2 regions of the Enterobacter sp. ECC_219_Taxon_10 genome follow, and region 1 is predicted to be linked to the other one. Evidence: predicted binding sites of a transcription regulator. Region 1 holds the regulator's gene; the other holds the start of a gene.
The links. The regulator Fur, encoded in region 1, represses iron uptake genes when iron is present. The targets are predictions, from matches to a motif close to ATAATAATGAGAACNACTATCAA.
Positions count from the first base shown of each region.

Region 2: the regulator Fur is predicted to act here: its motif matches at 6,015-6,037, upstream of sodA (superoxide dismutase [Mn]).

Region 1 is NZ_CM178005.1:1,406,468-1,422,250, forward strand. Features, by position in the region: gene ubiF (3-demethoxyubiquinol 3-hydroxylase) at 1-105, shown strand, start outside; tRNA gene AC4ICF_RS06690 (tRNA-Gln) at 214-288, opposite strand; tRNA gene AC4ICF_RS06695 (tRNA-Gln) at 325-399, opposite strand; tRNA gene AC4ICF_RS06700 (tRNA-Met) at 439-515, opposite strand; tRNA gene AC4ICF_RS06705 (tRNA-Gln) at 533-607, opposite strand; tRNA gene AC4ICF_RS06710 (tRNA-Gln) at 640-714, opposite strand; tRNA gene AC4ICF_RS06715 (tRNA-Leu) at 738-822, opposite strand; tRNA gene AC4ICF_RS06720 (tRNA-Met) at 831-907, opposite strand; gene asnB (asparagine synthase B) at 1,135-2,799, opposite strand; gene nagD (ribonucleotide monophosphatase NagD) at 3,048-3,800, opposite strand; gene nagC (DNA-binding transcriptional regulator NagC) at 3,846-5,066, opposite strand; gene nagA (N-acetylglucosamine-6-phosphate deacetylase) at 5,075-6,223, opposite strand; gene nagB (glucosamine-6-phosphate deaminase) at 6,279-7,079, opposite strand; gene nagE (PTS N-acetyl glucosamine transporter subunit IIABC) at 7,408-9,357, shown strand; gene glnS (glutamine--tRNA ligase) at 9,537-11,204, shown strand; gene chiP (chitoporin ChiP) at 11,652-13,049, shown strand; gene chiQ (ChiQ/YbfN family lipoprotein) at 13,097-13,423, shown strand; gene fur (ferric iron uptake transcriptional regulator) at 13,516-13,962, opposite strand; gene fldA (flavodoxin FldA) at 14,253-14,783, opposite strand; gene ybfE (LexA regulated protein) at 14,939-15,226, opposite strand; gene ybfF (esterase) at 15,355-15,783, opposite strand, start outside.
Region 2 is NZ_CM178005.1:4,810,429-4,826,211, forward strand. Features, by position in the region: gene AC4ICF_RS22845 (LTA synthase family protein) at 1-1,190, opposite strand, end outside; gene cpxP (cell-envelope stress modulator CpxP) at 1,816-2,319, opposite strand; gene cpxR (envelope stress response regulator transcription factor CpxR) at 2,470-3,168, shown strand; gene cpxA (envelope stress sensor histidine kinase CpxA) at 3,165-4,538, shown strand; gene yiiM (6-hydroxyaminopurine reductase) at 4,575-5,249, opposite strand; gene sodA (superoxide dismutase [Mn]) at 5,321-5,941, opposite strand; gene rhaT (L-rhamnose/proton symporter RhaT) at 6,229-7,263, shown strand; gene rhaR (HTH-type transcriptional activator RhaR) at 7,264-8,112, opposite strand; gene rhaS (HTH-type transcriptional activator RhaS) at 8,186-9,022, opposite strand; gene rhaB (rhamnulokinase) at 9,324-10,793, shown strand; gene rhaA (L-rhamnose isomerase) at 10,790-12,049, shown strand; gene rhaD (rhamnulose-1-phosphate aldolase) at 12,171-13,001, shown strand; gene fucO (lactaldehyde reductase) at 13,048-14,196, shown strand; gene rhaM (L-rhamnose mutarotase) at 14,193-14,507, shown strand; gene AC4ICF_RS22915 (fimbrial biogenesis chaperone) at 14,523-15,221, opposite strand; gene AC4ICF_RS22920 (fimbrial protein) at 15,218-15,783, opposite strand, start outside.

The DNA.
Region 1 (15,783 bases):
AATGACGTAGCTCCGGTGCGCATTCTGCGTAACATCGGATTGATGGCAGCAGAGCGTGCCGGTGGTCTGAAGCGTCAGGCGCTGAAATACGCCTTAGGACTCTAATCATTATTCCCTCTCCCAGTGGGAGAGGGCCAGGGTGAGGGCATCAGGCCGCACAATTCTGAGCAACAAAAACAAATAAGCCCGCAGAGCGGGCTTATTTGTTTTGAGTGGCTGGGGTGCAGGGATTCGAACCCCGGAATGCTGGTATCAGAAACCAGAGCCTTACCGCTTGGCGACACCCCAATTGCGTTAAACATACGGCTTAACGACTTTTTAAATTGGCTGGGGTACGAGGATTCGAACCTCGGAATGCCGGAATCAGAATCCGGTGCCTTACCGCTTGGCGATACCCCAACAATTTTTTATTACCGAAACAAATCGATAATCTTAATTTGGTGGCTACGACGGGATTCGAACCTGTGACCCCATCATTATGAGTGATGTGCTCTAACCAACTGAGCTACGTAGCCAGTACTGCAGTCTTCGATGGCTGGGGTACCTGGATTCGAACCAGGGAATGCCGGTATCAAAAACCGGTGCCTTACCGCTTGGCGATACCCCAATACCGCGGAGAACCGCAAAATCGAAGAAATATGGCTGGGGTACCTGGATTCGAACCAGGGAATGCCGGTATCAAAAACCGGTGCCTTACCGCTTGGCGATACCCCATCCGTGCAACGCTTACCCGGGAATGGTGCGGGAGGCGAGACTTGAACTCGCACACCTTGCGGCGCCAGAACCTAAATCTGGTGCGTCTACCAATTTCGCCACTCCCGCAAAAAAGATGGTGGCTACGACGGGATTCGAACCTGTGACCCCATCATTATGAGTGATGTGCTCTAACCAACTGAGCTACGTAGCCATCTTTTTTTCGCGTTACCTTATCGGCGTTGCGGGGCGCATTATGCGTATAGACCCTTGCAGCGTCAACACCTTTTTCAACGAAAATAGCCGGAATGTGACTGTTTGGTTAGGTTGCGAACAGCGTGGCCGAATATTCGGCAATTATTGGTTATTAATCGGTTTTCGGTGGTGAAAGGTGAGGCAAAAAAAACAGGCCCCTGAGGAGCCTGTTTGAAATCGTTGTGATTATTTATAGGCGGACTGGTGAACGCCAACTGCGCGTCCTGATGGATCGTTCATCGCCTTGAAAGATTCATCCCATTCAATGGCTTTTGCGGATGAACAGGCCACGGACGGACCGCCAGGAACACATTCGGCAGCGCTCGGAACCGGGAACAGCTCTTCAAAGATCTCACGGTACAGGTACGCCTCTTTCGAGCCCGGCGTGTTGTACGGGAAGCGGAAGCTTGCGGTTTCCAGTTGCTGGTCAGAAATCTGTTTTGCCGCCACCTCTTTCAGGGTGTCGATCCAGCTGTAGCCAACACCATCAGAGAACTGCTCTTTCTGACGCCAGGCCACGCTCGCCGGCAGGTAGGATTCAAAGCATTCACGCAGAATATGTTTTTCCATCTTGCCGTTGCCGCACATCTTGTCCTCTGGGTTGATGCGCATCGCCACGTCGAGGAATTTTTTATCCAGGAACGGCACGCGCGCTTCCACACCCCAGGCCGACATCGCTTTGTTGGCTCGCGCACAGTCGAACATGTGCAGCGCCTGCAGCTTACGCACGGTCTCTTCATGCAGCTCTTTGGCGTTTGGCGCTTTGTGGAAGTACAGATAGCCGCCAAACACTTCATCAGAACCTTCACCGGAGAGCACCATCTTGATGCCCATCGCTTTGATCTTACGCGACATCAGGTACATCGGTGTGGAGGCGCGAATGGTGGTCACGTCATAGGTCTCAATGTGATAGATCACATCGCGGATTGCATCCAGACCTTCCTGCACAGTGAAGTGAATTTCATGGTGCACGGTGCCGAGATGGTTTGCCACTTCCTGCGCGGCTTTCAGGTCAGGTGCCCCTTCCAGACCCACGGCGAAGGAGTGCAGCTGCGGCCACCAGGCTTCGGAGCGCTCCTGATCTTCCACGCGACGAGCAGCGAATTTCTTGGTAATCGCGGAGATCACGGAGGAGTCCAGACCGCCGGAAAGCAGTACGCCGTAAGGCACGTCTGACATCAGGTGGCTTTTCACGGAATCTTCCAGCGCCTGACGCAGCTCGGCTTTATCCGTCACGTTGTCTTTAACCGCGTCATAATCGAACCAGTCGCGCTGATAGTACGGACGGATTTCACCGTCTTTACTCCACAGATAGCTGCCAGCCGGGAACTCTTTAATAGTGCGGCAGACCGGAACCAGGGCTTTCATTTCGGACGCGACATAGAAGTTGCCGTGTTCATCGTGGCCCATGTACAGGGGGATAATGCCGATGTGGTCGCGGCCAATCAGCCAGGCGTCTTTTTCGCTGTCGTACAGGGCGAAGGCAAACATGCCCTGCAGATCGTCGAGAAACTCGGGACCTTTCTCCTGATACAGCGCCAGGATCACTTCACAGTCAGACCCTGTCTGGAACGCGTAGCGGTCGCCGTACTCGGTGCGCAGCGCCTGATGGTTATAGATTTCACCGTTGACAGCCAGCGCGTGCGTTTTTTTCTCGTTATACAGCGGCTGTGCACCGGCGTTGACGTCAACAATAGACAGACGTTCGTGAGCCAGAATCGCTTTATCGCTGGCGTATACGCCTGACCAGTCCGGTCCGCGATGGCGCATCAGGCGGGACAGTTCGAGTGCCTTTTTACGCAGTTCGCCCGCGTCAGTTTTAATATCCAGTACGCCAAAAATTGAACACATAACCTTCTCCGTTAACCCTGTTGCATTGTGATGTTGCTTGCTTATGAAAATGCCGCAAAGGGGGAAGGGGCGCAAGGGTTTTACGGGCTAAAACGGAAATAGTGCAATAGTGATTGTGGAATAGTGAAAAAAGAGTACGTCACTCATCCTTTTATTGATGATTATGCAATAAAATACGCTTTTTGTTAGATAGGGTTTTGTTTGTATGGCTGAAAATGAAAAACCACGCCCTGAGGCGTGGTTCAGTATCAGATAATGTCGATTTCGTCGACGGAGGGGTAAATCCAGCTTGGCCTGAACGGCATTGAGTCAATGTCATCAATCTGCGAGACGCCGGAAAGCACTAAGATAGTTTCCAGACCCGCCTGGAAACCGGCCAGGATATCGGTGCGCAGATTGTCGCCGACGATGACCGTTTCTTCAGAGTGGGCCTGCATTTTGTTCAGCGCGGCACGAATGATCCACGGGCTCGGTTTTCCGACCACAAACGGCTGACGACCGGAGATTTTTTCGATACCGGCGCACAGCGCGCCGCAGGCAGGATAAAAACCACGCCCGTGCGTGTCCGGGTTGGTGGCGATAAAGCGTGCGCCGCTGGCGACAAAGTAGGCAGCTTTATGCATCATCTCCCAGTTAAAGGAGCGTGTTTCGCCGACAATCACAAAGTCCGGGTTCACATCGGTAATGGTAAAGCCTGCTTTATACAGTTCGTGGATCAGCGCGCCTTCACCCACTACGTAAGCTTTTTTCCCTTCCTGACGCTTCAGAAAATCCGCCGTGGCCATTGCCGAGGTATAAAACACGCTGTCCGGCACGTCGACGCCTGCGGTGGCAAAACGGTTCGCCAGATCCTGACCGGTTTGGGAAGGGTAGTTCGTGAGCAGAACCAGTGGCATTCCTTTGTCGATGATGCGGTGCAGAAACTCCGCAGCACCCGGCACGGCAACGTTGTCGTGCATCAGCACGCCGTCGATATCACAAATTACATTCTTAATGGTCATGGACATTCCGACATCAAAAAAAGAAGGCGTTACTATAAGGTCCGATCAGGATTCCAGCAAATGCTGGAGCAGGATCCCGTTGAGCATGGCGCGCTTGACCAGCGCAAATGCGCCAATCGCCGAGCGATGGTCAAGCTTCGAACGAACCACCGGAAGATTCTGGCGGAATGCTTTCAGCGCCTGGGTGTTAATACAGCCTTCGATGGCGGGCAGCAGCACCTTTTCCGCTTCAACAATCTCTCCGGCGATCACCACTTTCTGTGGGTTAAACAGGTTAATGGCGATAGCGATGGTTTTCCCCAGATGGCGACCTACCTGCTCGATCACCTCACAGGCCAGGGCGTCGCCTTTATTGGCGGCTTTGCAGATGGTGCCTATCTTGCAATCGTCCAGCGTGACGCGACTTTGATAACCCTGCTCAAGCAGGTGGCGAACGCGCTGCTCGATGGCCGTGTTGGCGGCAATGGTTTCAAGGCAGCCGAAGTTGCCGCAGTGGCAGCGTTCGCCGAGTGGCTCAACCTGAATGTGGCCGATCTCGCCAACGTTACCGTTGCGACCAATAAATATACGGCCATTGGAGATAATGCCAGCGCCCGTACCGCGGTGTACGCGCACCAGAATAGAGTCTTCGCAGTCCTGACTCGCACCAAAGTAGTGCTCAGCCAGCGCTAAAGATCGAATATCATGGCCGACAAAGCAGGTCACCTTAAAGCGTTTCTCCAGCGCGTCGACCAGCGCCCAGTTCTCAACCTGAATATGCGGCATGTAACGGATTACACCGCTTTCCGGGTCGACGAGGCCCGGCAAAATGACGGAGATGGCGATGAGTTCGCGGATCTTGCGCTGACAGCTTTCTATAAAGTGCGCGATGGTATTCAGCAGCGCGTGTTCCAGCGTCTCCTGGGTGCGTTCGGGCAGCGGGTAGTGCTCTTCGGCAATGGCTTTGCTGCTCAGATCGTAGAGCGTGAGCGTGGTGTCATGACGACCAAGCCGGACGCCAATGGCCTGAAAGTTGCGGGTTTCGGTAATAATGGAGATGGCGCGGCGGCCCCCGGTGGAGGCCTGCTGATCGACTTCTTTGATCAAACCGCGCTCAATGAGCTGGCGGGTGATTTTTGTCACGCTGGCGGGAGCAAGCTGGCTTTGTTCGGCTATCTGGATCCGCGAGATTGGACCATGTTGGTCAATCAGGCGATAAACCGCCGCACTGTTAAGTTGTTTAACGAGATCGACATTACCGATTTGAGCTTGTCCGCCAGGTGTCATACTTTTACTTACTCAGTGACGACCTCGTTACCATTAACGATGGTCTTAATAATTTTATAATCGTGTGTGAATGCCGTCAGGTTTGCAACCATACCTGGTGCAATTCCGCCAAGCTGTTTATCCACGCCGATGGCGCGAGCCGGATAAAGGGTGGCCATACGCAGGACTTCATCAAGCGCAATCCCGCAATGCTCAACCAGATTACGCACCCCTTCAATCATGGTCAAAGAGGAGCCACTCAGCGTACCGTTTTCATCCACACACAGTCCGTTGCGGTAGTATATTGTTTTACCGGCAAAAATGAACTGCTCAATATTTGCACCTGCTGGCGCAGTGGCATCGGTGACCAGGCAGAGCTTGTCACCTTTCAGCCGCTTGGCATTGCGAATGTTGGTGTAATCAACGTGCATACCATCAGCGATAATGCCGCAGTAGACGTCTGGTTCGTCGAGAATCGCTCCGACCAGACCCGGTTCACGGCCGGTAATATACGGCATGGCGTTGTAAAGGTGCGTGGCAAAGGTAATACCCGCACGGAAGCCCGCTTTGGCTTCTTTCAGCGTGGCGTTTGAGTGGCCTGCGGAAACCACAATCCCGGCGGCAGCCAGTTTGCTGATGACCTCAGTGCCGGTCATTTCAGGCGCCAGCGTCACTTTAGCGATTACATCAGCGTTGGCACACATGTAGTCGACCAGTTCAGCATCAGGCTTGCGCACGTAATCCGGATTATGCGTGCCTTTCTTCACTATATTCAGCCATGGTCCTTCCAGGTGCAGACCCAGCGCCTGATTCGGGTGTTTCGCCAGGTATTCGCGCATCACGCGGATACCCTGTTTCATCAGGTCATCACTGCTGGTGATGAGCGTCGGCAGATAGCTGGTGCAGCCTGATTTCTCGTTAGCTTTCTGCATGATTTCCAGCGTTTCAACCGTCACCGCCTCGGCGGTGTCGTTGAATTGCACGCCGCCGCAGCCGTTCAGCTGTACGTCGATGAAACCGGGGGAGATTACTGCTCCATTGAGTGAGCGCTGTTCAATCTCCGGCGGCAGCTCTGCCAGCGGACAAACACGTTCAATCAGGCCATTGGCGATAACAATCGCATGGTCATCCAGAATTTCATGGCCGGTATAAATCCGACCGTGGGTTAAAGCGTACATAACGACCCCCGGTTAAAAAAAGCGGCCGCCTCTTGTGGAAGAGGCGGTTATTCAATTACAGACCTTTGATGTTCTCTGCTTCTAACTCGTTGAAGTATTTCAGCGTTTTCACTTTCAGCTCCATCGTTGACGGTTCGTCGCAGACGATGACTGATTTAGGATGCAGCTGCAGGCAGCTGATGGTCCACATGTGGTTAACGTTGCCTTCAACGGCAGCCTGGAGCGCCTGCGCTTTCACGCCGCCCAGCACCAGAATCATCACCTCTTCGGCATCCAGCAGGGTGCCTACGCCAACGGTCAGGGCGTATTTTGGAACCTGGTTCACGTCACCGTCAAAGAAGCGGGAGTTTGCCACGCGGGTGTCATGGGTCAGCGTTTTAATGCGGGTACGGGAAGCCAGAGAAGAGGCTGGTTCGTTGAACGCGATATGCCCATCGTTGCCCACGCCACCCATAAACAGGTGGATTTTACCGTAAGAACGGATTTTTTCTTCGTACTGACGGCATTCTGCGTCAATATCAGGCGCATTTCCATTCAGCAGGTTAATATTTTCAGCTGGGATATCAACGTGATCAAAGAAATTGCGGTGCATGAAGCTATGGTAGCTTTCAGGATGTTCTTTTGGCAGGCCAACATATTCGTCCATGTTGAAGGTTACAACATGTTTAAAGCTAACCTGGCCCGCTTTGTGCATTTCAACCAGCGCTTTGTACGCGGTCAGTGGAGTACCACCGGTTGGAAGGCCAAGAACGAACGGACGATCGGCAGTAGGCTTGAAGGCATTAATACGGTTAACGATATGGCGAGCGGCCCATTTACCGACTTGTTCAGCAGTTGCCAGGGGAATCAGTCTCATTGTTCACCTCAAGAGTTAAAGTAGAAGAGTGGGCGGATGGTAATCGGAACCTGATGCTTAAGCGTAACCTGGAACCTTTCAGGCCGGATCAATCCGTCTTGATTTTTTGAATGATAAAATAAGTTTTGGCTGTTAGCCAGTGAAAGGGAGGGGGGATTACGATATTTGGTGACAAAAATCACAAAAAATGGGTGTTTAATTTGCGATACGAATTAATTTTTCACACACTCACAATGCCAGTGAATCATCAACTGTATTAATCGTTGTCGACACAATAAAAACATAGTTACTGCACGAGCCCGATAACGGGCCTCGTAGGGGGAATAGGATGAATATTTTAGGTTTTTTCCAGCGCCTCGGTAGGGCTTTGCAGCTCCCTATCGCCGTGCTACCGGTTGCAGCATTACTGTTGCGATTCGGGCAACCCGATCTTCTTAATGTGCCGTTCATTGCTCAGGCAGGCGGCGCTATTTTTGATAACCTGGCGCTGATATTCGCCATCGGCGTCGCGTCCAGTTGGTCAAAAGACAGTGCAGGGGCTGCGGCTCTGGCAGGCGCAGTCGGTTATTTCATCCTGACGAAAGCGATGGTAACCATTAACCCTGAAATCAATATGGGCGTGCTGGCGGGTATCATTACCGGTCTGGTTGGCGGCGCCGTGTATAACCGCTGGGCAAATATTAAGCTTCCTGATTTCCTGAGTTTCTTCGGTGGAAAACGTTTCGTTCCGATCGCGACGGGCTTCTTCTGCCTGGTTCTGGCAGCGATCTTTGGCTACGTTTGGCCGCCGGTGCAGCATGCCATTCATGCGGGCGGCGAGTGGATCGTTTCTGCGGGTGCGATGGGCGCAGGTATCTTCGGTTTCATTAACCGTCTGCTGATCCCTACAGGCCTGCATCAGGTGCTGAATACCATCGCATGGTTCCAGATTGGTGAGTTTACCAATGCGGCGGGCACCGTTTTCCACGGCGACATCAACCGCTTCTACGCGGGTGACGGCACCGCGGGCATGTTTATGTCCGGTTTCTTCCCAATTATGATGTTTGGTCTGCCTGGTGCTGCGCTTGCTATGTACCTGGCCGCGCCAAAAGCGCGTCGTCCGATGGTTGGCGGCATGCTGCTGTCTGTTGCGATTACCGCTTTCCTGACCGGTGTTACCGAGCCACTGGAATTCCTGTTCATGTTCCTGGCTCCGCTGCTGTACCTCATGCACGCAATCCTGACCGGTATCAGCCTGTTCGTTGCCACCCTTCTGGGTATCCATGCGGGCTTCTCCTTCTCCGCAGGCGCCATTGACTACGTGTTGATGTACAACCTGCCGGCGGCAAGCAGCAACGTCTGGATGCTGGTGGTGATGGGCCTGATCTTCTTCGTTATCTACTTCGTTCTGTTCAGCGCGGTGATTCGTATGTTTAACCTGAAAACGCCGGGCCGCGAAGATACGAAAGAAGATGTTGTTACCAGTGAAGCAAACAGCAATACCGAAGAAGGTTTAACCCAGCTGGCGACCAGCTATATTGCCGCAGTCGGCGGTACCGACAACCTGAAAGCGATTGACGCCTGTATTACTCGTCTGCGTCTGACCGTGGGTGATTCCGCGCGCGTGAGTGATGCGATGTGTAAACGCCTGGGCGCGTCTGGTGTGGTGAAACTGAATAAGCAAACCATCCAGGTTATCGTGGGTGCGAAAGCTGAATCTATCGGCGATGAAATGAAAAAAGTGGTCGCCCGTGGGCCGGTTGCTGCCGCCTCAACGGATAGCGCTCCAGTAGCTGAAGCGCCGGTTGCAAAACCGCAGGCCGTGCCAAATGCGGTGACTATCGCTGCGCTGGTGTCCCCGGTCACCGGTGACGTGGTTGCGCTTGAGCAGGTGCCTGACGAAGCGTTCGCCAGCAAAGCGGTTGGTGACGGCGTGGCGGTGAAACCAACGGACAAAACCGTTGTGTCTCCGGCGGCCGGTACCATCGTGAAAATCTTCAACACCAACCACGCGTTCTGCCTCGAAACCGAAAAAGGCGCGGAGATCGTTGTCCATATGGGTATCGATACCGTTGCGCTGAACGGTCAGGGCTTTACTCGCCTGGTAGAAGAGGGCGCTGAAGTGGTGGCGGGTCAGCCGATTCTGGAAATGGATCTGGACTTCCTGAACGCCAACGCGCGCTCCATGATTAGCCCGGTCGTTTGCAGCAACATTGATGACTTCAGCGGCCTGGTCATTCAGGCGAAAGGTCAGGTAGTTGCAGGCCAAACAGCGCTGTATGAGATTAAAGGCAAGTAATCGCTCCTGAGTAGAGTCATGCCTTAAGCGGCGGGGGATATCCTCCGCCGCTTTTTTTTGCAGCAAATGCCCCCATTATTTTCATCTGATACGTATTTTCCGTAACTAAGGGTTGTCACTACGTCCGGCTTATAAGATCATACGCCGTTATACGTTGTTTACGCTTTGAGGAATCCACGATGAGTGAGGCAGAAGCCCGCCCGAGTAACTTTATTCGTCAGATCATCGATGAAGATCTGGCCAGTGGTAAGCACACCACGGTACATACGCGTTTCCCGCCGGAGCCGAACGGCTACCTGCACATTGGTCACGCGAAATCGATCTGCCTGAATTTTGGCATTGCGCAAGATTACCAGGGGCAGTGCAACCTGCGTTTCGATGACACCAACCCAGTAAAAGAAGACATCGAATACGTTGAGTCCATTAAAAACGACGTGCAATGGCTGGGCTTCAACTGGTCTGGCGATATCTGCTACTCCTCTGACTATTTTGATCAGCTGTATGCCTACGCGGTGGAGCTGATCAATAAAGGTCTGGCATACGTCGACGAACTGTCTGCTGACGAAATCCGCGAGTATCGCGGTACGCTGACTGCGCCAGGTAAAAACAGCCCGTTCCGCGATCGCAGCGTGGAAGAGAACCTGGCGCTGTTTGAAAAAATGCGTGCCGGTGGTTTCGAAGAAGGCAAAGCGTGCCTGCGCGCCAAAATCGACATGGCGTCTCCGTTTATCGTGATGCGTGACCCGGTGCTGTACCGCATTAAATTTGCGGAACACCACCAGACCGGCAACAAGTGGTGCATCTACCCGATGTACGACTTCACCCACTGCATTAGCGATGCGCTGGAAGGCATTACGCACTCCCTGTGTACGCTGGAGTTCCAGGACAACCGTCGTCTGTACGACTGGGTGCTGGATAACATCACCATTCCTGTGCATCCGCGTCAGTACGAGTTCTCTCGTCTGAATCTGGAATACACCGTGATGTCCAAGCGTAAGCTGAACCTGCTGGTAACAGACAAGCACGTTGAGGGTTGGGACGATCCGCGTATGCCAACCATCTCTGGTCTGCGCCGTCGTGGTTACACTGCCGCCTCTATTCGTGAGTTCTGCAAACGTATTGGCGTGACCAAGCAGGACAACACCATCGAAATGGCGTCTCTGGAATCCTGCATTCGTGAAGATCTCAACGAAAACGCCCCGCGCGCGATGGCCGTTATCGATCCGGTGAAACTGATTATCGAAAACTACCCGCAGGGTGGAAGCGAGCTGGTCTCCATGCCTAACCATCCGAACAAACCGGAAATGGGAAGCCGCGACGTGCCGTTCAGCGGTGAAATCTGGATCGATCGTGCTGACTTCCGTGAAGAAGCCAATAAGCAGTACAAACGTCTGGTGCTGGGTAAAGAAGTGCGTCTGCGTAACGCCTACGTCATCAAAGCCGAGCGCGTAGAGAAAGATGCAGAAGGCAACATCACCACCATCTTCTGTTCGTACGATGCAGAGACGCTGAGCAAAGATCCGGCAGATGGCCGCAAGGTGAAAGGCGTGATCCACTGGGTGAGCGCTTCCCACGCGCTGCCGGTAGAAATTCGTCTGTACGATCGTCTGTTTAGCGTCCCTAACCCGGGTGCAGCTGAAGACTTCCTGGCGACTATCAACCCGGAATCTTTGGTGATCAAACAGGGTTACGCGGAGCCGTCGCTGAAAGCGGCTGAAGCGGGCAAAGCATTCCAGTTTGAACGTGAAGGTTACTTCTGCCTGGACAGCCGTTACAGTACGGCAGAAAAGCCGGTATTTAACCGTACCGTAGGTTTGCGTGATACCTGGACGAAGATCGGCGAATAATAACGCTGCACTGGTCAATGAGAAACAAACGCCGCTTATAGCGGCGTTTTTTTATTTAATGATCATATCGTTAAAGTAGACCCGTAATTAGGCCAACTAAAATTTTTGGTCAACGTGGTGCTACTTATTTTTCTAAAAAAAGTTTGTCTTTATGATAAAAAAGAGAATAAGAACAAATACGTGTTTTTTTACGGTCTAATACGCTGAAATTACCTGTTTTAGCCCCGCCACACCTCGCATCCGGCTAAATGTTACAAAGCACTACCAATTATGTGCACTTCGTCATAATCCTGACTTTTGCCCACTGAAAAGCATTGATAATTCGCGTCGCGAAAAATAACCTAAAGACGGTAGTTAATTCGAGGGTATTTATAACTACCCCTGACCATTTGGTCTTTTATATTTTCGCCGTTTAAGGCGTTTTAATTCGTCAAAGAGGAATAATCTATGCGTACGTTCAGTGGCAAACGTAATGCGCTGGCGCTGGCTATTGCCGGTGTGACAGCAATGTCGGGCCTGGTGGTGACACCAGAGGCGAAAGCAGCAGGTTTCATCGAAGATTCTACCCTCACTGGCGGTATTTATTACTGGCAGCGTGAACGTGACCGTAAAGATGTCACAGAAGATAAATACAAAACCAACCTCTCTCACTCCACCTGGAACGCCAACCTGGACTTCCAGTCAGGCTATGCCGCTGATATGTTCGGTCTGGATATTGCTGCATTTACCGCAATCGAAATGGCGGAAAACGGCGACAGCGGCCACCCGAACGAAATTGCCTTCTCCTCCAGCAATAAAGCCTATGACGAAGACTGGTCCGGAGATAAAAGCGGTATCAGCCTTTATAAGGCTGCAGCGAAATTTAAATACGGCCCGGTCTGGGCGCGCGGGGGGTATATTCAGCCAACCGGCCAGACGCTGTTAGCGCCGCACTGGAGCTTTATGCCTGGTACCTATCAGGGTGCAGAAGCCGGGGCTAACTTTGACTACGGTGACGCAGGTGCGTTGAGCTTCTCCTATATGTGGACCAACGAGTACAAAGCGCCGTGGCACATCGAAATGGATAAGTTCTACCAGAACGATAAGAAAACCAAAGTCGATTACCTCCACTCGCTGGGCGCGAAGTACGACTTTAAAAACGATCTGGTTCTGGAAGCCGCATTTGGTCAGGCGGAAGGCTATATCGATCAGTATTTTGCTAAAGCCAGCTACAAATTTGATATCGCCGGTAGCCCGCTGAGCACCAGCTACCAGTTCTACGGTACGCGCGATAAGGTCAGCGATGGCAGCGTAAATGACATTTATAACGGCACCGCGTGGCTTCAGGCGCTGACCTTCGGCTACAAAGTCGGTCAGGTTGATTTGCGTCTGGAAGGGACATGGGTGAAGGCGGAAGGGCAGCAGGGCTACTTCCTGCAGCGTATGACCCCGACCTATGCATCATCCAACGGTCGTCTGGATATCTGGTGGGATAACCGCTCCGACTTCAACGCCGACGGCGAGAAAGCGGTCTTCTTCGGCGCCATGTATGACCTGAAAAACTGGAACCTGCCTGGCTGGGCGGTGGGGGCTTCTTACGCATACGCCTGGGACGCAAAACCAGCAGACATGGCGACGCCGGATGCCTACTACGATCCTAACTATCGCCTGAAAGAGTCCTCCTACAGCCTGGATGCTATCTATACCCTGCAGGATGGCCGCGCGAAAGGCACGATGTTCAAGCTGCACTTCACCCAGTATGACAACCACTCCGATATTCCAAGCTATGCGGGCGGTTACGGCAACATCTTCCAGGATGAACGTGACGTCAAATTCATGGTTATCGCCCCATTCACCATCTTCTGATGAGCACACCGGCGGGCTGAGTCCCGCCGGTCTGGAGACTGCACATGATGAAAAAAATCGTAATCGTCGCGTTGCTGGCATCAGGGCTGGTGGCGTGCGCTCAGACTCAGGCGCCAAAAGAGGATTCCCGTCTGAAGGAGGCGTATAGCGCCTGTATTAATACCGCGGAAGGATCGCCGGAGAAAATCGAAGCCTGTCGGAGCGTGCTGAATGTGTTGAAGAAAGAGAAAGCGCATGAGCAGTTCGCGACGCAGGAGAACGTTCGGGTGATGGATTATCAGGCCTGTATTCAGGCGCGTAAAACCGGTAACGATCAGGAAGTGGCGAAGCGTTGCGATAAGATCTGGAACGAGATACGCAATAACAATAAATAAGTTGCTTTACGCCCGGTGGCACTTTGCTTACCGGGCTTTTTTGACGCAAAAAAAAGCCAACCTCGCGGCTGGCTCAGAGTATGAACGCTAACTTATTTTGTGTCGTGAGCGTGTTCATTCTCGCGGCAATCCCCTTCAGCGCAGTGACCGTATAGGTACAGGCTGTGGTTGGTCAGGCGAATGCCGTGACGAGCTGCGATTTCACGCTGACGCGCTTCGATGGAATCATCGCTAAATTCAATGACCTTGCCGCAATCGAGGCAGATCAGGTGATCGTGGTGATGCTGCTGGGTCAGTTCGAATACAGATTTACCGCCTTCGAAATTATGACGGGTAACAATGCCCGCGTCATCAAACTGGTTCAGCACGCGATAAACGGTGGCCAGCCCAATCTCTTCACCCATGTCGATAAGACGTTTATAAAGGTCTTCCGCACTGACATGGTGATTGTCTGGACCCTGAAGCACTTCGAGGATTTTTAATCGAGGAAGCGTTACTTTCAGGCCAGCCTTCTTTAATGCGGTATTGTTGTCAGTCATGCGGAATCTGTCCTGTTGCTAAACGATTCACTTCTGAAGGAAGTGACAGAAAATGCACCTGGGTTAATGCGTCTCATTATAGAACTGCCATGCCTAAATGAAAACTGCAAGTCTCAGGCAAAATATGCTTATAAAAACGTGGTATCACCAACAAACTTGCTCAATGGAAACCACATTTTGCCAGGGAGACATTGTACAGGTCTGGGCGAAAAAGTTAAAAGTTTGTAGCAATTAATTTAATCGGTTTTACCTGGAAAACGGGCGCAACCTGCGTTGCGCCGTAGAAAAAATCAGGCGTTGAGAATATCGTCCAGGTGGAGTTCTTCACGGATCTGCTTAACCCACTTCTCTACACGCTCTGCCGTAAGCTCAGGCTGACGGTCTTCGTCAATGGCCAGACCGACAAAATGATCGTCATCGGCCAAGCCTTTAGAGGCTTCGAAGTGGTAACCGGCAGTCGGCCAGTGACCAACAATAACCGCGCCATTCGGCTCAATGATGTCGCGAATCGTCCCCAGCGCGTCACAGAAGTACTCGGCATAGTCTTCCTGATCGCCACAGCCAAACAGTGCGACCAGCTTCCCGTTGAAGTCCACCTCTTCCAGCGTCGGGAAGAAATCGTCCCAGTCGCACTGGGCTTCACCGTAGTACCAGGTTGGAATACCCAGCAGCAGAATGTCATAGCCCTCGAGATCTTCTTTGCTGCTCTTGGCGATGTCATGCACATCAGCAACGTCTTTACCGAGCTGTTTCTGAATGTTTTTTGCGATATTTTCGGTATTGCCGGTATCACTGCCGAAGAAAATGCCGATGATTGCCATGAGTAAAATAACCTCTTGAAACTTAATGGTATGGTGGCGCAATTCGGCCACGGATAAGGGCAATAATAGCAGAACTGGCAACCCTGCGGAAACCGCTATCGCGCAGGACTGCACTCTGTGCTACATGAAAAGGGCGATAAAGAGGTTTTTCAGACTTATGCCTGGCTGCGAAGCGTCTCAAGCTGAGCGATGAGCATCTCTTCAATAAGCTCGCTGCGGCTGATATTACGCGCCTCGGCCAGCTCGTTAAGCGCATCGACAGCGTCAGCGTTGAGCTTCAGTTCGACACGCTTAAGCCCACGATTTTTATCGCGTTTAAGCTGATTGCGTTTATTGATACGCAGCTGTTCATCGCGCGAAAGCGGATTCGTTTTCGGTCGTCCCGGTCGACGCTCATTCGCGAACAGATCTAGTGTCGTACGGTCCGTTTGTTCTTTGGCCATGATTCTGAGACTTCGGGGGAAACACGCCGCCCTGCTAAAGCCCGGGCGATAAGCGCGCCATCATACATCACCAAAAACGGCACGCCAACGACTGGAAGCCTGTCATCTTCCAGTCGCTCTCTTTTTAATCAATTTGCAGTATCAGCGAGATAGCGGCGGATAGCGCGCAGTACAGCGTCAGGTTTTTCGGCGTGAACCCAGTGCCCGGCCCCGGCAATCACGTGGGCGCGCGCCTGCGGGAACTGTGCCAGCAGCGTGTCGCGGTAAGCGTCGGTAATATAAGGAGAGTGGCCGCCGCGAATAAAGAGAGCAGGGTGCGGCCAGGCGGGGACGGTTTCCCAGCCCACGATGTTGTTGTACTGGTCCCACAGCACCGGCACGTTAAAACGCCATTGCCCGTCAACAAACGACTTCAAAAGGAACTGCACCACGCCTTCTTCATCAAGATGCTCACGCATAACCGTTGCCGCCTGCTGACGTGTGGAAACGCCAGCTGCCGTTACAGCATTAATTGCTGCGAAAATCTCATCATGACGTCGAACGTCGTAGTCCACAGG
Region 2 (15,783 bases), 1.5 Mb from region 1:
ATATCATCTGTTTGCCACTGCCAAGGCTTCTTATTTTTTAATATATCAACTGGCACATCCCCCATTTGGGTTATATCGACAAACTGATCAAAACCAAACTTACGGTAAACATCACCTCTGCGCCAAAATGTTCTATTATTGTTATGAGCAGCAAATGTAGCGTATCCTTTATTTTTTAAAGCTTGAGGAAAAGATTCAGCATTAACCTTAAATGCATCAACATATTCCTGATAGATGATACCTGAAAGGTACTTACTCGTACTTGGTAAGCCGGTCAACATTTCAAACTCTATGTTAGCTGTACCAGCCCCATAATGTGGAGATGTAGCCCTTAAAGCAACAAAACCAGTATCCATTAATGGTTGGTATAGATCTTTAAAGTTGTTATTATCATACCAACACGACTCACATAAAATAAATATTACCGTCTTATTTTTAGGCTCACTAGAAATATATTGAGCACGCAACGCAACATACTTACCCACATCGTTTTTAGCTAACTCAGGTATTGAGGTACGAATACTAGTCTGAATCAGATGAAGAGGCAAACCGTGTTGACTTACATTGCCCGGCCAATCCCATGAAAAATAATTAACATCGTATTTGTTATTTAGAAGATTGACTCTTTCAACAATCCAACCAGGTAACACTCGAATGGTATTAGAATAAGATGAAAATGCCATAAACATTGTAGGTATCAAAAATACCACCAAGACGGACTTACTTGTCTTATGAATTTTCAACTTATTATCTAAAATTAATACTAACCCTCCAATAAAAACAACCCCTAAAAAAAGAAAAAAATTATTATAAGAAAGATATTTAGAAGCCAAGGAGATATTTGAACCAGCAACAATATCATTGTAGGATAGTGGCTGGCCAGTTAGCGACAACTTTGTTGAATTTATAAATGTAAGGACCGTAGCAATCAATATAACGAGATACAATGAAAAAAGAACTCTTACATTAAAAAGGCGCAAAATCAGATACAAAAGAATAACTGGCGCTGACTTCCAGTAAATTCTAATGAATTCATGAACATTAATATAGTCAGGAGTATCACCAATAATACCCAAACTTACTTTCAAAAAAACAACAATAATTAAAACACACAATAATTCAATAAACACATTCCGCAACATATTAATATTTATTTTTCCCGCATAAAAACATTTAAACTTAAACCTCATTCCTGCCAACCCCTTTAATTAATTTTTATACAAAAATGCGTCTCGTAACATAAACAATCTTCAAAATTGCGTTTTTATTCCACAAAATATGCTGTTCTTGCAACCCAGAATGTAATTGGAGTAGTTTAAGTTCTCCTGGCTTATTGATATGCCCTGTACGAGCTCCAGAATCACAGAAGTCTCGATACGGTTTAGATTCTGGCATTAATGATAACGTGCCTTGAGATATGCTGTCATGTCATACCGGGTACAAGCACGTTGAGTATCGTGGCATAAAAGGACAAAAAATCTTAGCAGTTTGAAACCCTACGCTTAGGCGTCTTACCTCGAAAATTAAGCACAACGTGAAAACATTATGATTGATGATAGGGGTAGATTTTTTAGCGTGCCGAACGCAGGCGTTATGTTGAGGAAATTCGCGGGATCTTACAGTTAATATGAAACCATACATTGCATCTAATCAGGCAATTCTATCTTTTCTCACTAAAATCCCAAAAATCCCGCAACGTAAGTAAGCACCATAGCTTATTGTTATTATTATATAAAGTATAAAATAATGACAAAAAAAACCCCCACATCATGTGGGGGAAGACAGGGATGGTGTCTATGGCAAGGAAAACAGGGTTTACTGGTTACTACGGGTACTGCTATTGCTACTGAAAAACGTTGTTTCTGAGCTTCGCTGCATCCGTGCAACCTCACGCAGCTGGTCCATTCGCTGCTGATGTTTGGTATTCAAAACCGCTTGCTGCTCGGGCGTTAGCAGGTGGAACATCTGGTTGCGGACCTTCGCCATCTCTACCTGGCGGGCAACCTGTTCCTGTGCCATTTTTTCGGCCTGAGCACGGACAGCGCTTTCGTCAAAATTTTCTGCGGTGACAAGGCGATGCATTGTCTCCATTTCGCTAACATTAACAGGGGGCTGATCGTGTCGTGCCCTCTGCATCAGATCTCGCATCTGTTGACGCTGATGTTCGGTTAAACTTATGCCGTCAAACATATGGCTTTGGCTGCTGTGCGTTGCGCCCTCTTGCGAGGAACCGTTATCGCCGATGATAGCTACAGCAGCCTGGCTAAACGCACTGAACGCCAGCGTTGAGGCCATGACGGCAGCGGTAACTTTGCGCATCACTTGCTCCCAAAATCTTTCGTGTCGCGATTCAACGAGAGACAGTCTACGATTCAGGCTGCAAACATGCGTCAGGGGGTGTAAAACAACGTAAAGTCATGGATTAGATAGCCTTGATGTCGTAATTTCTGCCTCGGAGGTATTTAAACAATGAATAAAATCCTGTTAGTTGATGATGACCGAGAGCTCACATCCCTTTTAAAGGAGTTGCTCGACATGGAAGGTTTCAACGTCCTGGTTGCCCATGATGGCGAGCAGGCGCTGAGTCTCCTTGACGACAGCATCGATCTACTTTTGCTCGACGTAATGATGCCGAAGAAAAACGGTATTGATACGCTGAAAGAGCTTCGCCAGACACACCAGACGCCTGTAATCATGCTGACCGCGCGCGGCAGCGAACTTGACCGCGTTCTCGGCCTTGAGCTGGGTGCGGATGACTATTTACCGAAGCCGTTCAACGACCGTGAACTGGTGGCCCGTATTCGCGCTATCCTGCGCCGTTCCCACTGGAGCGAGCAGCAGCAAAATACCGACAACAGCTCGCCAACGCTGGAAGTGGACTCCCTGAGCCTGAACCCGGGCCGCCAGGAAGCGAGCTTCGACGGCCAGACGCTGGAGCTGACCGGCACCGAGTTCACCCTGCTGTATCTGCTGGCACAGCATCTCGGCCAGGTGGTATCGCGTGAACATTTAAGTCAGGAAGTGCTGGGCAAACGCCTTACCCCGTTTGACCGCGCCATCGACATGCACATCTCTAACCTGCGCCGCAAGCTGCCGGAGCGTAAAGACGGTCACCCATGGTTTAAAACCCTGCGTGGTCGCGGTTATCTGATGGTTTCCGCTTCATGATAGGCAGCTTAACCGCCCGCATCTTCGCCATCTTCTGGCTGACGCTGGCACTGGTTTTAATGCTCGTTTTGATGTTGCCAAAACTCGACTCACGCCAGATGACGGAGCTTCTCGACAGCGAGCAACGTCAGGGCGTGATGATCGAACAGCACGTGGAAGCGGAGCTGGCAAACGATCCGCCGAACGATTTGATGTGGTGGCGCAGGCTTTTTCGCGCTATCGATAAGTGGGCGCCTCCCGGACAACGTCTTTTGCTGGTCACCAGCGAAGGCCGCGTGATTGGAGCCGATCGCAATGAAATGCAGATCATCCGCAACTTTATTGGCCAGGCGGATAACGCCGATCACCCACAGAAGAAGAAATATGGTCGGGTAGAGATGGTCGGTCCTTTCTCGGTACGGGATGGGGAAGACAACTACCAGCTCTATCTGATTCGCCCCGCGAGCAGTTCCCAGTCCGACTTCATCAACCTGCTGTTTGACCGTCCGCTTCTGCTGCTGATTGTCACGATGCTGGTCAGTTCCCCGCTGCTGCTATGGCTGGCGTGGAGCCTGGCAAAACCGGCGCGTAAGCTGAAAAACGCCGCCGATGAAGTGGCGCAGGGTAACCTGCGGCAGCATCCTGAGCTGGAATCCGGGCCGCAGGAGTTCCTGGCCGCAGGAACCAGTTTCAACCAGATGGTGAGCGCGCTGGATCGCATGATGACCGCCCAGCAGCGGCTGCTGTCGGATATCTCGCACGAGCTGCGCACCCCGCTTACGCGCTTGCAGCTGGGCACCGCGCTGCTGCGCCGCCGCAGCGGGGAAAGCAAAGAGCTGGAGCGTATTGAGACGGAAGCCCATCGTCTGGACAGCATGATCAACGATCTGCTAGTGATGTCGCGCAACCAGCAGAAAAACGCACTGGTGAGCGAAACGGTGAAAGCCAATCACCTGTGGCATGAGGTGCTGGACAACGCGGCGTTCGAAGCTGAACAGATGGGTAAATCGTTCACCGTCAACTTCCCGCCGGGCCCGTGGCCGCTGTACGGTAACCCCAACACGCTGGAAAGCGCGCTGGAGAATATCGTGCGTAACGCCCTGCGCTACTCGCATACGAAGATTGAAGTGGCGTTTTCGGTGGATAAAGACGGGATTACCGTCATTGTCGATGACGACGGCCCTGGCGTCAGCCCGGAAGATCGCGAGCAGATTTTCCGTCCATTCTACCGCACCGACGAAGCGCGTGACCGCGAGTCTGGCGGCACGGGGCTGGGTCTGGCGATTGTTGAAACCGCCATGCAGCAGCACCGTGGCTGGGTGAAAGCCGACGACAGCCCCCTGGGTGGGCTACGGTTAACGCTGTGGCTACCATTGTATAAGCGTTCGTAGCTGTTAGTGCCGGGTGGCGGCTTCGCCTTACCCGGCCTACTTTCCCCACAATCTCCGCGAATTATCCTCGATCTTGCCGCTTAAGCGCCGCTTCTGCATCGTTCTGGTCCAGCTGGTTGATAACCCCGCAGCCGACAGCAGGCGGTGATACTGCTCGTCGTCAAACGGCATATGCCAGGCAATAGCGCAGGCGTCATAAACAGACACATCGCTCAGGCGCGACGCCAGCTCAAGCGGCGCGTCCGCAGAAACCTGCCCAGCCAGCACCACGCGGTACAGCCAGCCGGTTTTACCCGCGTTTTGCAGCTGGGCCGACATATCCTGAATCCTGAAATGGTAGTTGAGCTTGAAGCACGGCGAGCGTGGCTGCGTCACCTGAATCAAGGCATCGCCCCAGCGGTAGATATCGCCGATAAAGACGTTCTTCTCCGTCAGCCCTTCGGTCGAGAGATTTTCGCCAAACGCGGGCGCAACGAAGAGGTCCGCCTGCTCGGGGAACTCGGTTTTCCAGTGCTGATAGTGCTCGCGCGGATAGTGGCACAGCGCGCGCTCGGGCCCGCCATGGATTTTCTTTTCGGCCTGTTCGTCACCCGCCAGACCGAGATCGGTTAACGTCAGTTCACCGTCGACCTGCACTTTGGCGATGGCGCTCGGGCGGCTGCCGTCGTACTCCCTGACCTTGCCTGTAAACACGTTCACCGGGTAATGCATTGCTGCCTCCATTACGCAGATACAAAAAAAGCGAGTCATAAGACTCGCTTCTCACAGGCGTCAATGCAACCTTATTTTTTAGCGGCGAAACGCGCTGCTGCTTCGTCCCAGTTCACCACATCCCAGAACGCTTTGATGTAGTCAGGGCGACGGTTCTGGAACTTCAGGTAGTAAGCGTGTTCCCATACGTCCAGACCCAGGATTGGGAAGCCGGATGCGCCAGAGATCGCTTCACCCATCAGCGGGGAGTCCTGGTTAGCAGTAGACACTACCGCCAGCTTGTCGCCTTTCAGAACCAGCCACGCCCAGCCAGAGCCGAAACGGGTCGCAGCGGCTTTTTCGAATTCCGCTTTGAAGTTGTCAACGGAACCGAAGTCGCGCTCGATAGCCGCTTTCAGGTCGCCCTGCAGGGTGGTGCCGGTTTTCAGGCCTTTCCAGAACAGGCTGTGGTTAGCGTGACCGCCAGCGTTGTTACGCAGCACGGTTTTCTTGTCTGCTGGCAGCTGGTCCAGTTTGGTAATCAGCTCTTCAACAGGCAGGTTAGCGAACTCTGGCAGGCTTTCCAGCGCGGCGTTCGCGTTGTTCACATAGGTCTGGTGGTGTTTAGTGTGATGGATTTCCATCGTCTGCTTGTCGAAATGCGGTTCCAGTGCGTCGTAGGCATACGGCAGGGATGGCAGTGTATAACTCATAATCCTCTCCATTATTGTCGGGCGGCACAGCTGTTAATGCCGCGTAAGCAGTTGGTTCATTATAGTTAATTAAATGATATTGAAAATGATTATCAATGCCGTAGTTTTTATAAGGTTATTTAGGTTTTGCCTAAACGCAAAATTGTGAGTCTGCTCACCAGGTTAACGCGCTGATTGCCATCCAAAACCAAAGTGCGGCAACCTTCTGAAGGTTCCTGAACCGCCTAATTTTTACACTCATCAAGTCGGGGGGAGGCCACCGGCTATAAAAACGATGAGGACGTAAAATGAATCATGCGATAACGATGGGTATCTTCTGGCATTTGATAGGCGCAGCCAGTGCAGCCTGTTTCTATGCCCCGTTCAAAAAGGTGAAAGGGTGGTCGTGGGAAACCATGTGGTCGGTTGGCGGTACCGTGTCCTGGCTGATTTTGCCATGGACCATTAGCGCCATGCTGCTCCCGGATTTCTGGGGCTACTTCACCTCCTTCAGTGCTTCCACCCTGCTGCCGGTGTTTCTGTTCGGCGCGATGTGGGGCATCGGCAACATTAACTACGGCCTGACCATGCGCTACCTCGGAATGTCGATGGGTATCGGCATCGCGATTGGCATTACGCTGATCGTCGGCACGCTGATGACGCCCATTCTTAACGGTAATGTCGACGTGTTGATCAACACCAAAGGTGGGCAGATGACGTTGCTGGGCGTGCTTGTCGCGGTAATCGGCGTGGGTATCGTCACCCGAGCGGGTCAGCTGAAAGAGCGCAAGATGGGCATCAAAGCCGAAGACTTTAACCTGAAGAAAGGGCTGCTGCTGGCAGTGATGTGCGGCATCTTCTCGGCGGGCATGTCGTTCGCCATGAACGCCGCAAAACCCATGCACGAAGCGGCCGCCGCGCTGGGCGTCGACCCGCTGTACGTGGCGCTGCCAAGCTACGTGGTCATCATGGGCGGCGGCGCGTTGGTAAACCTTGGCTTCTGCTTCATTCGTCTGGCAAAAGTGAAGGATCTGTCAGTAAAAGCGGATTTCTCGCTGGCAAAATCCTTAATTATCACCAACGTGCTGCTTTCGATGCTGGGCGGCCTCATGTGGTATCTGCAGTTCTTTTTCTACGCCTGGGGTCACGCCAGCATTCCGCCACAGTACGACTACATAAGCTGGATGCTGCACATGAGCTTCTACGTGCTGTGCGGCGGGCTGGTTGGGCTGGTGCTGAAAGAGTGGAATAACGCCGGGCGTCGTCCGGTGGGCGTTCTGAGCCTGGGCTGCGTGGTGATCATCATCGCCGCTAACATTGTCGGCCTCGGCATGGCGAACTGATTACGCTGCCTTTCGACTGCGATGACGCCACTGAACCGGCGTCATCCCCACCTCGCGATTAAACACCACCGAAAAGTAATTACTGTCCTCAAATCCGCAGCGCATCGCCACTTCACTGACCATCAGCTCCGTATGCTGCAACAAATACTGGGCGTGGCAGATGCGCAGCTGGCGCAGGTAGTGGTTCACCGTCATCCCCGTCTGGGTGCGGAACTGCTGGCGCAGTGCGCGCTCGCTGCACTGCTCCTGCTCGCAGAACTTTTCCAGCATGAAACTTTTGTTCAGGCTACCCGCAAGCCGGGCGATCAGCTTGTCCAGCAGCGCTTCCTGGGCGGTCGCGGAGGGGTTGTCGGTGGCATAACGATGGCGTTTAAGGGTCATGACCAACTGGGCGAAAAGCAGCTCCGCCATCGGGTTTGCCACAGAATCGTGCTTTTGGCTCTCCTGCTCCAGCTGGGAGATCGTCTGGCGCACCTGAGCCATGCCGTTGCTGCTTAAGCGCCAGTGGGGTTCGCCTCTGGCATTGAGAAAACCGGGGATATGAGCCGCCCAGTCAACATTCAGTTTGAGCCTGTCCGGGCAGTAGATAACGTTCTGCAAAACCAGATCGTTAACCGAGGCGTAAGCGTGTTTGTCTTCGCCGCGGATGTAAAACAGATCGCCACGCGTGATGCGGTAGGGCCGGTCGTTGAGGATGTGTAAGCCGTTGCCGCGCCAAACGAGCACCAGTTCGCAAAACTCGTGGGTATGCTCGGCAAAGACATTTTGCGGGTAGCGGTCGGCCACCGCGACGGCCTGACTCGCGGAGGCAAAAAAATCATCTTTGCGAAGAATTAACTGAGCGGCCACACCACAACCTCTACGGTGAATAACCGGACATTATTAGCCATTTTGCGGCAATAAAACGGTGATTGCCTTCGCGTTACTGGATTGAAGCATCCTTCCCCTGACGGATATCGCGCGGCGACCAGCTAAACTCGCGACGAAAAAGGGTCGAAAAGTGATTACTGTCGCCGAAACCGCAGCGATACGCGATATCCGTGACGCTTTCGTCGGTGTGACGTAAAAGGTGACGCGCTTTAATCAGGCGCAGGCGGTTGAGGTAGCGCTGCGGCGTGAGCCCGGTGTGCTGCTTGAGCTGACGATGGAGCGTACGCAACGACAGCGAAAAATTATCCGCCAGCGTTTCCCAGCACACGTCCTCGGCGAAATGGTCCTCCAGCCAGGCCATCAGTTGGTTCAGCCGCGCGTCGTTATTTGCCAGCCCTTCCACCAGGCTGCTGCGACGCAACAGCACCAGCAGCTGCATAAACAGCAGCTCGCGGGTGGCAATGGCATGGGTCTCCTGCCCGTCCTCGCTCTGCTCCATTTGATTCACCAGCTGGCGCACCTGCTGCAACGTGGACTGATTCACTCGCCAGTGAGACGGGTAGTGTCCATCCTGCTCCTGGGGCAGTAGCTTGTTCAATCCCGACAGAAACTGGAACGCGTCCGGCGAACGATAGAGCACGTTGGTCAGACACAGGTTGTCGGTATGTTCATACAAATGCCTGTCGCGATCGCGCACGAAGCACACCATACCGCCGCTGATGGTGTATGGCTGGCCGTTGAAGACATGAATGCCTGTCCCATGCTCGACAATCACAATTTCATGAAAATCATGATGATGTTCAGGAAACGCGGCCTGCGGGAGCCGTGGCTCAATCGCGATCGGAGATGTTCCCGACGGGAAAAAATCGACGCTGTGCAGTACGGTCATAGCGGCCCCCACCAATGAGAAAAGTTCTCAAAATAGTAATTAAGGCCTTCCACACTCACCTTAAATTTTTGACAGCAAACGTCGCAAAGACTGTCCGTTTTTCAAGAAACAGACGGAAAAATCGGGAAATGCGGTCAGCGTCACATTGCCCTAAAACCCCGCCCTCCCTGGAAATTGTGAACTCCCTCACGTTCATCTTTGCTTCCTTGCCAGCGCGAGATTCGTGCTGTCAGTGACGAGAAGGTGGCCTTTTCTTCCCTTTTTTACACTCAGCACCAATGACTTAAGAAGGGACCTGATCATGACTTTTCGCCATTGTGTAGCTGTCGATTTAGGCGCATCCAGCGGCCGCGTAATGCTCGCCACCTGGGACTGCGGCAAGCGCACACTCACGCTTCGCGAAATGCACCGTTTCGCCAACTGCCTGCAAAAACAGGACGGTTTTGATACCTGGGATATTGATGCCCTGGAAGCGGGGATCCGCACCGGGCTGAACAACGTCTGCAATGACGGCATACGCATCGACAGCATCGGCATTGATACCTGGGGCGTGGACTACGTTCTGCTCGACAGCCACGGCGAACGCATCGGCCTGCCCGTCTCGTATCGAGACAGCCGCACCGACGGGCTGATGGCACAGGCCATAGCCCAGCTTGGCAAACACAACATCTATGGCCGCAGCGGCATTCAGTTTCTGCCGTTTAACACGCTGTATCAGCTGCGCGCGCTGGTTGAGCAGCAGCCGGAGCTGGTCAAAAAGGTGGCGCATGCACTGCTCGTCCCGGACTACTTAAGCTACCGGCTGACCGGCAACATGAACTGGGAATACACCAACGCCACCACCACGCAGCTGGTCAACATCAACACCGATAGCTGGGATGAACACCTGCTGGCCTGGACGGGTGCCTCACCTTCCTGGTTCGGCACGCCGACCCATCCGGGTAATGCGATCGGGCAGTGGCTCTGCCCGCAGGGGAACGCCATCCCTGTTGTCGCCGTCGCCAGTCACGATACCGCCAGCGCGGTGATTGCATCCCCGTTGGCCAGCAAAGACGCGGCCTACCTCTCTTCCGGCACCTGGTCGCTGATGGGCTTTGAGAGCAAAACGCCATACACCAGCGACGCCGCAATGACGGCGAACATCACTAATGAAGGCGGTGCCGAAGGGCGCTACCGCGTGCTGAAGAACATCATGGGACTCTGGCTGCTCCAGCGAATGCTGAAAGAACAGCATATTTCCGACCTGCCGGCGCTTATCGCCGAAACCGAAAAGCTGCAGGCATGTACGTTCCTGATCAACCCGAATGACGACCGCTTTATTAACCCGGTGCATATGAGCGCCGAAATCCAGGCCGCCTGTTTCGAGACCGGACAGCCGGTCCCGTCCCGTCCTGCCGAGCTGGCGCGCTGTATTTTTGACAGCCTCGCCCTGCTCTACGCGGATGTTCTGAACGAGCTGGCAAGCCTGCGCGGCAAACCGTTCAGCCAGTTGCATATCGTGGGCGGCGGCAGCCAGAACCAGTTGCTGAACCAGCTCTGCGCCGATGCCTGCGGCATCACCGTGGTGGCGGGTCCGGTGGAGGCCTCGACGCTCGGCAACATCGGTATTCAGCTGATGGCCCTGGACGAACTTTCAGACGTCGATGAATTCCGTTCGGTGGTCACCGCGAATACCCGCCTGACTACTTTCATCCCTAACCCCTGCCATGAAATTGCCCGCTACCGGGCGCAGTTTCAGCAAAAACGACTGACTAAGGAGCTTTGCGCATGACCACTCAACTTGAACAAGCCTGGGATCTGGCTAAACAGCGTTTCGCCGCCGTTGGCGTGGATGTCGAAGCAGCGCTGCACCAGCTCGACCGTCTGCCTGTCTCCATGCACTGCTGGCAGGGCGATGACGTCGCTGGCTTCGAGAACCCGGTCGGTTCCCTGACGGGTGGCATCCAGGCGACGGGTAACTACCCGGGTAAAGCGCGCAACGCCACCGAACTGCGTGCAGACCTGGAGCTGGCACTGAGCCTGATCCCGGGGCCAAAACGCCTGAACCTGCACGCGATCTATCTGGAGTCCGACGCGCCAGTGGCGCGTAACGCGATTAAACCGGAACACTTTAAAAACTGGGTGGAATGGGCAAAAGCCAACCGGCTGGGCCTGGACTTCAACCCCTCCTGCTTCTCGCACCCGCTCAGCGCGGACGGCTTTACCCTCTCCCATGCCAACGATGAAATCCGTCAGTTCTGGATCGACCACGTGAAGGCCAGCCGCCGCGTCTCGGCTTATTTTGGTGAACAGCTTGGCACGCCGTCAGTGATGAACATCTGGATCCCGGACGGCATGAAAGACATCACCGTCGACCGCCTGGCCCCGCGTCAGCGTCTGCTGGCCGCGCTGGATGAGGCCATCAGCGAAAAACTGGATCCGGCACACCACATCGATGCGGTGGAGAGCAAGCTGTTCGGCATTGGCGCGGAGAGCTATACCGTCGGCTCGAATGAGTTCTACATGGGTTACGCCACCAGCCGCCAGACCGCGCTGTGTCTGGATGCCGGTCACTTCCACCCGACCGAGGTGATCTCCGACAAAATCTCCGCCGCCATGCTCTTCGTGCCGCGCCTGCTGCTGCACGTCAGCCGTCCGGTGCGCTGGGACAGCGACCACGTGGTGCTGCTGGATGACGAAACCCAGGCGATTGCCAGCGAAATCATCCGTCATGACCTCTTCGACCGCGTGCACATTGGCCTCGACTTCTTTGATGCCTCCATCAACCGCATCGCGGCATGGGTGATCGGCACCCGGAATATGAAAAAAGCCCTGCTGCGCGCGCTGCTGGAGCCAACCGCGGCGCTGAAACAGCTGGAAGCAAACGGCGACTACACCGCGCGCCTGGCGCTGCTGGAAGAGCAAAAATCCCTGCCGTGGCAGGCCGTTTGGGAGATGTACTGCCAGCGTAACGACGTGCCGGCAGGCAGCCAGTGGCTGGAAAACGTGCGGGCGTATGAGAAAGACGTGTTGAGTCAGCGCGGGTAGCTGGCCCCTCACCCCTGCCCTCTCCCCAAAGGGGAGAGGGAGCAAACCATCCCCTCGCCCCTTTGGGGAGAGGGTTAGGGTGAGGGGAAACTCTCACCGCGATAACTGGAAAATAAAGACTATGCAGACTATCACCCACTCCTGGTTCGTCCAGGGCATGATCAAAGCCACCTCCGACGCCTGGCTGAAGGGCTGGGACGAGCGCAACGGTGGCAACCTGACGCTGCGCCTGGACGACGCGGATATCGAACCGTTCGCGGCCGATTTCCACCAGAAGCCGCGCTATATTGCGCTGAGTCAGCCGATGCCGCTGCTCGCCAACACGCCGTTTATCGTCACCGGCTCCGGCAAGTTCTTCCGCAACGTTCAGCTCGACCCGCAGGCCAACCTCGGCGTGGTGAAAGTGGACAGCGACGGCGCGGGCTACCACATTCTGTGGGGCCTGACCGACGAGGCGGTGCCCACCTCCGAACTGCCAGCGCACTTCCTCTCCCACTGCGAGCGCATCAAGGCGACTAACGGCAAAGACCGCGTGATCATGCACTGCCACGCCACCAACCTGATTGCCCTGACCTACGTGCTGGAAAACAGCTCTGACTTCATCACCCGCAAGCTGTGGGAAGGCAGCACCGAGTGTCTGGTGGTCTTCCCGGACGGCGTGGGCATTCTGCCGTGGATGGTGCCGGGTACCGACGAGATCGGCCAGGCGACCGCCAGAGATATGCAAAAACATTCGCTGGTGCTGTGGCCGTTCCACGGTGTCTTCGGCAGCGGTCCAACGCTGGATGAAACCTTCGGTCTGATCGACACCGCCGAGAAATCAGCGGAAGTGCTGGTGAAGGTTTATTCCATGGGCGGTATGAAGCAAACCATTACCCGCGAAGAGCTTATTGCGCTAGGCAAGCGCTTCGGCGTGACCCCGCTACGGTCAGCGCTGGAAATATACGCATAAACCCTCGCTGGCCGGACGGTACGGGCGATAGTTAAGGAGAATTATCATGAGCTTTATGTTGGCACTTCCAAAAATCAGCCTGCACGGCGCGGGCGCTATTGGCGACATGGTCAAGCTGATGGCGAGCAAAGAGTGGGGCAAAGCGCTGATTGTCACCGATGGCCAGCTGGTGAAGCTGGGTCTGCTGGACAGTCTGTTTACCGCGCTGGATGCGCACCAGATGTCATATCAGCTGTTTGACGCGGTCTTCCCCAACCCAACGGAAGCGCTGGTACAGAAGGGATTCGCGGCCTACCGGGAAGCCGCGTGTGATTATCTCATCGCCTTCGGCGGCGGCAGCCCAATTGATACCGCCAAGGCCATTAAAATCCTCACCGCCAATCCGGGTCCGTCCACCGATTATTCCGGCGTCGGCAAGGTGAAAAACCCGGGCGTGCCGCTGGTGGCGATCAACACCACCGCAGGCACGGCGGCGGAGATGACCAGCAACGCGGTGATTATTGACTCCGCACGTCAGGTGAAAGAAGTGATCATCGACCCGAACATCATCCCGGATATCGCCGTGAATGATGCCAGCGTCATGCTGGATATTCCTGCATCTGTCACCGCCGCAACGGGGATGGATGCGTTAACGCACGCCATTGAAGCCTATGTGTCCGTTGGCGCGCACCCGCTAACCGATGCCAACGCGCTGGAAGCGATTCGCCTGATAAGCCTCTGGCTGCCCAAAGCGGTCGACGACGGTCATAACCTGGACGCGCGCGAGCAGATGGCATTTGGTCAGTATCTGGCGGGCATGGCGTTTAACAGCGCTGGTCTCGGCCTCGTGCATGCCCTGGCGCATCAGCCGGGCGCGACGCACAATCTGCCGCACGGCGTGTGCAACGCCATCCTGCTGCCGATCGTCGAAAGCTTTAATCGCCCGAACGCCGTGGCACGGTTTGCTCGCGTGGCGCAGGCGATGGGCGTCGACACGCGCGGCATGAGCGACGAAGCGGCCAGCCTGTCAGCGATTCAGGCGATTCGCGACCTGAGCGCCCGCGTCGGTATTCCGTCCGGCTTCAGCCAGCTTGGCGTCACAGAAGCCGATATCGAAGGCTGGCTGGATAAAGCCCTCGCCGACCCGTGCGCGCCATGCAACCCGCGCACAGCCAGCCGCGACGAGGTTCGCGAGCTATATCTGGAGGCATTATGATCCGTAAAGCCTTTGTCATGCAGGTAAACCCGGACGCGCACGAGGAGTACGCGCGTCGCCACAACCCCATCTGGCCCGAGCTGGAAGCGGCACTGAAGGACCACGGCGCGCACCACTATGCCATTTATCTCGACAGAGAACGTAGCCTGCTGTTTGCCACCGTAGAGATTGAATCAGAGGAGCGCTGGAACGCGGTCGCGAATACCGACGTCTGCCAGCGCTGGTGGAAACACATGCATGATGTAATGCCGTCGAACCCGGACAACAGCCCGGTGAGTGCCAGTCTGGAAGAGGTGTTTTATCTGGCGTGATAGTTTCACCAATGTTTACTGCACGGGATAGCGATGTATTTCGCGATTCCCGCTGTCGTCGATGATGTCCGCCTGCACCGTTTCAACCCGATGGTGCGCCCCCGGCTCCAGCGGATAACGTTTCTCGCTAAACGGGGCAACCATCATATCGGGCTGTTGCCGCGCGCGAAGCAGCGAGCCTGATGATTCCAGCGCGAGTTCAGCAAACGAGACAAAATAGGGCGAGGCGTTATGACAGAGAAGAACGCCACCCTCCAGACGAAACGTTAGCTGTTTTAGCGCCGTGTCCGGCTTCCCTAACCCGCGCGGGCGCCAGAAAATTTTCATTTGTGTGTTCATGGTTAGCACCATGCTTTGCTCCTGCTGCGTAACCGGAGGGATTTCATACAGATTGAGCCAAAAGACGGACTCCCTGTCAGCAGGTAACGGCATGTTATTGTAGACCAGCCGCAGCCCCTGCCCACCTTGTGGAGACAGGCGAAATACCGCCGGAATAGCAACAAAGGGGGTTTTTACGCTGCCCGGCGCGGCGTTTACATCGCCGTGATCTACCCAGCTTTGCACCACCACAGGCCAGGCATTGGCGTTCACCAGCATCAGGCTCTTTTGCGTTTCCCCTTCATGGAAAATGACCCGCGTAGCAGCGGCTACCAGCCCCGCAGAAGAAGAGGCGGACAGGCAAAGGCAAAACATCAGGAGGAGAATCCGCATCATTGCACTTTTACCCAGACGTAGGCACGCGCATCCACCCGGCCAGGTGTAACCTGCCTTCCCGGTAAGCGCGTCAGAAAAGCATTGAAGTTAATCAGATATTCACTCACGCCATTACGGTTCGATACCAGAGTGGCGCCGGCGCGTACCGGATACCAGCCGCCGCTGTTACCCGTGGCGCATCCGCCGGCCGTTGAACAGCGATCCCAGCCGAGAAACTGGCGGAGTACGCCGTCGCTTGCATTGGCAATCTGAATGCCGACCCCGCTGGCGATATCGCTCTGCCCGTAATTCTCGGACAGCAGATGGCTCACTCCGCCGCTGCTGTTCACCAGCCCGAGCGTTTGCGCGGCCTGATAGCTGGCATAAGAAACTTGTAGCCCAAGCGCCGTTTGCGAGGTGGCGACACCGCTCACCGCCGTGTTTTCACACCGCACGCTCACGGTAAACGGCGAGCGGGCCTGCTGACCGTTTTCCAGTTCCGCCCGTGAGATCGTCGGGAAAACCACCACCGGCGTAACGTTTTTCGCCACGCAGGTCGCAGTGGTGGTAAGCGTGGAAGCAG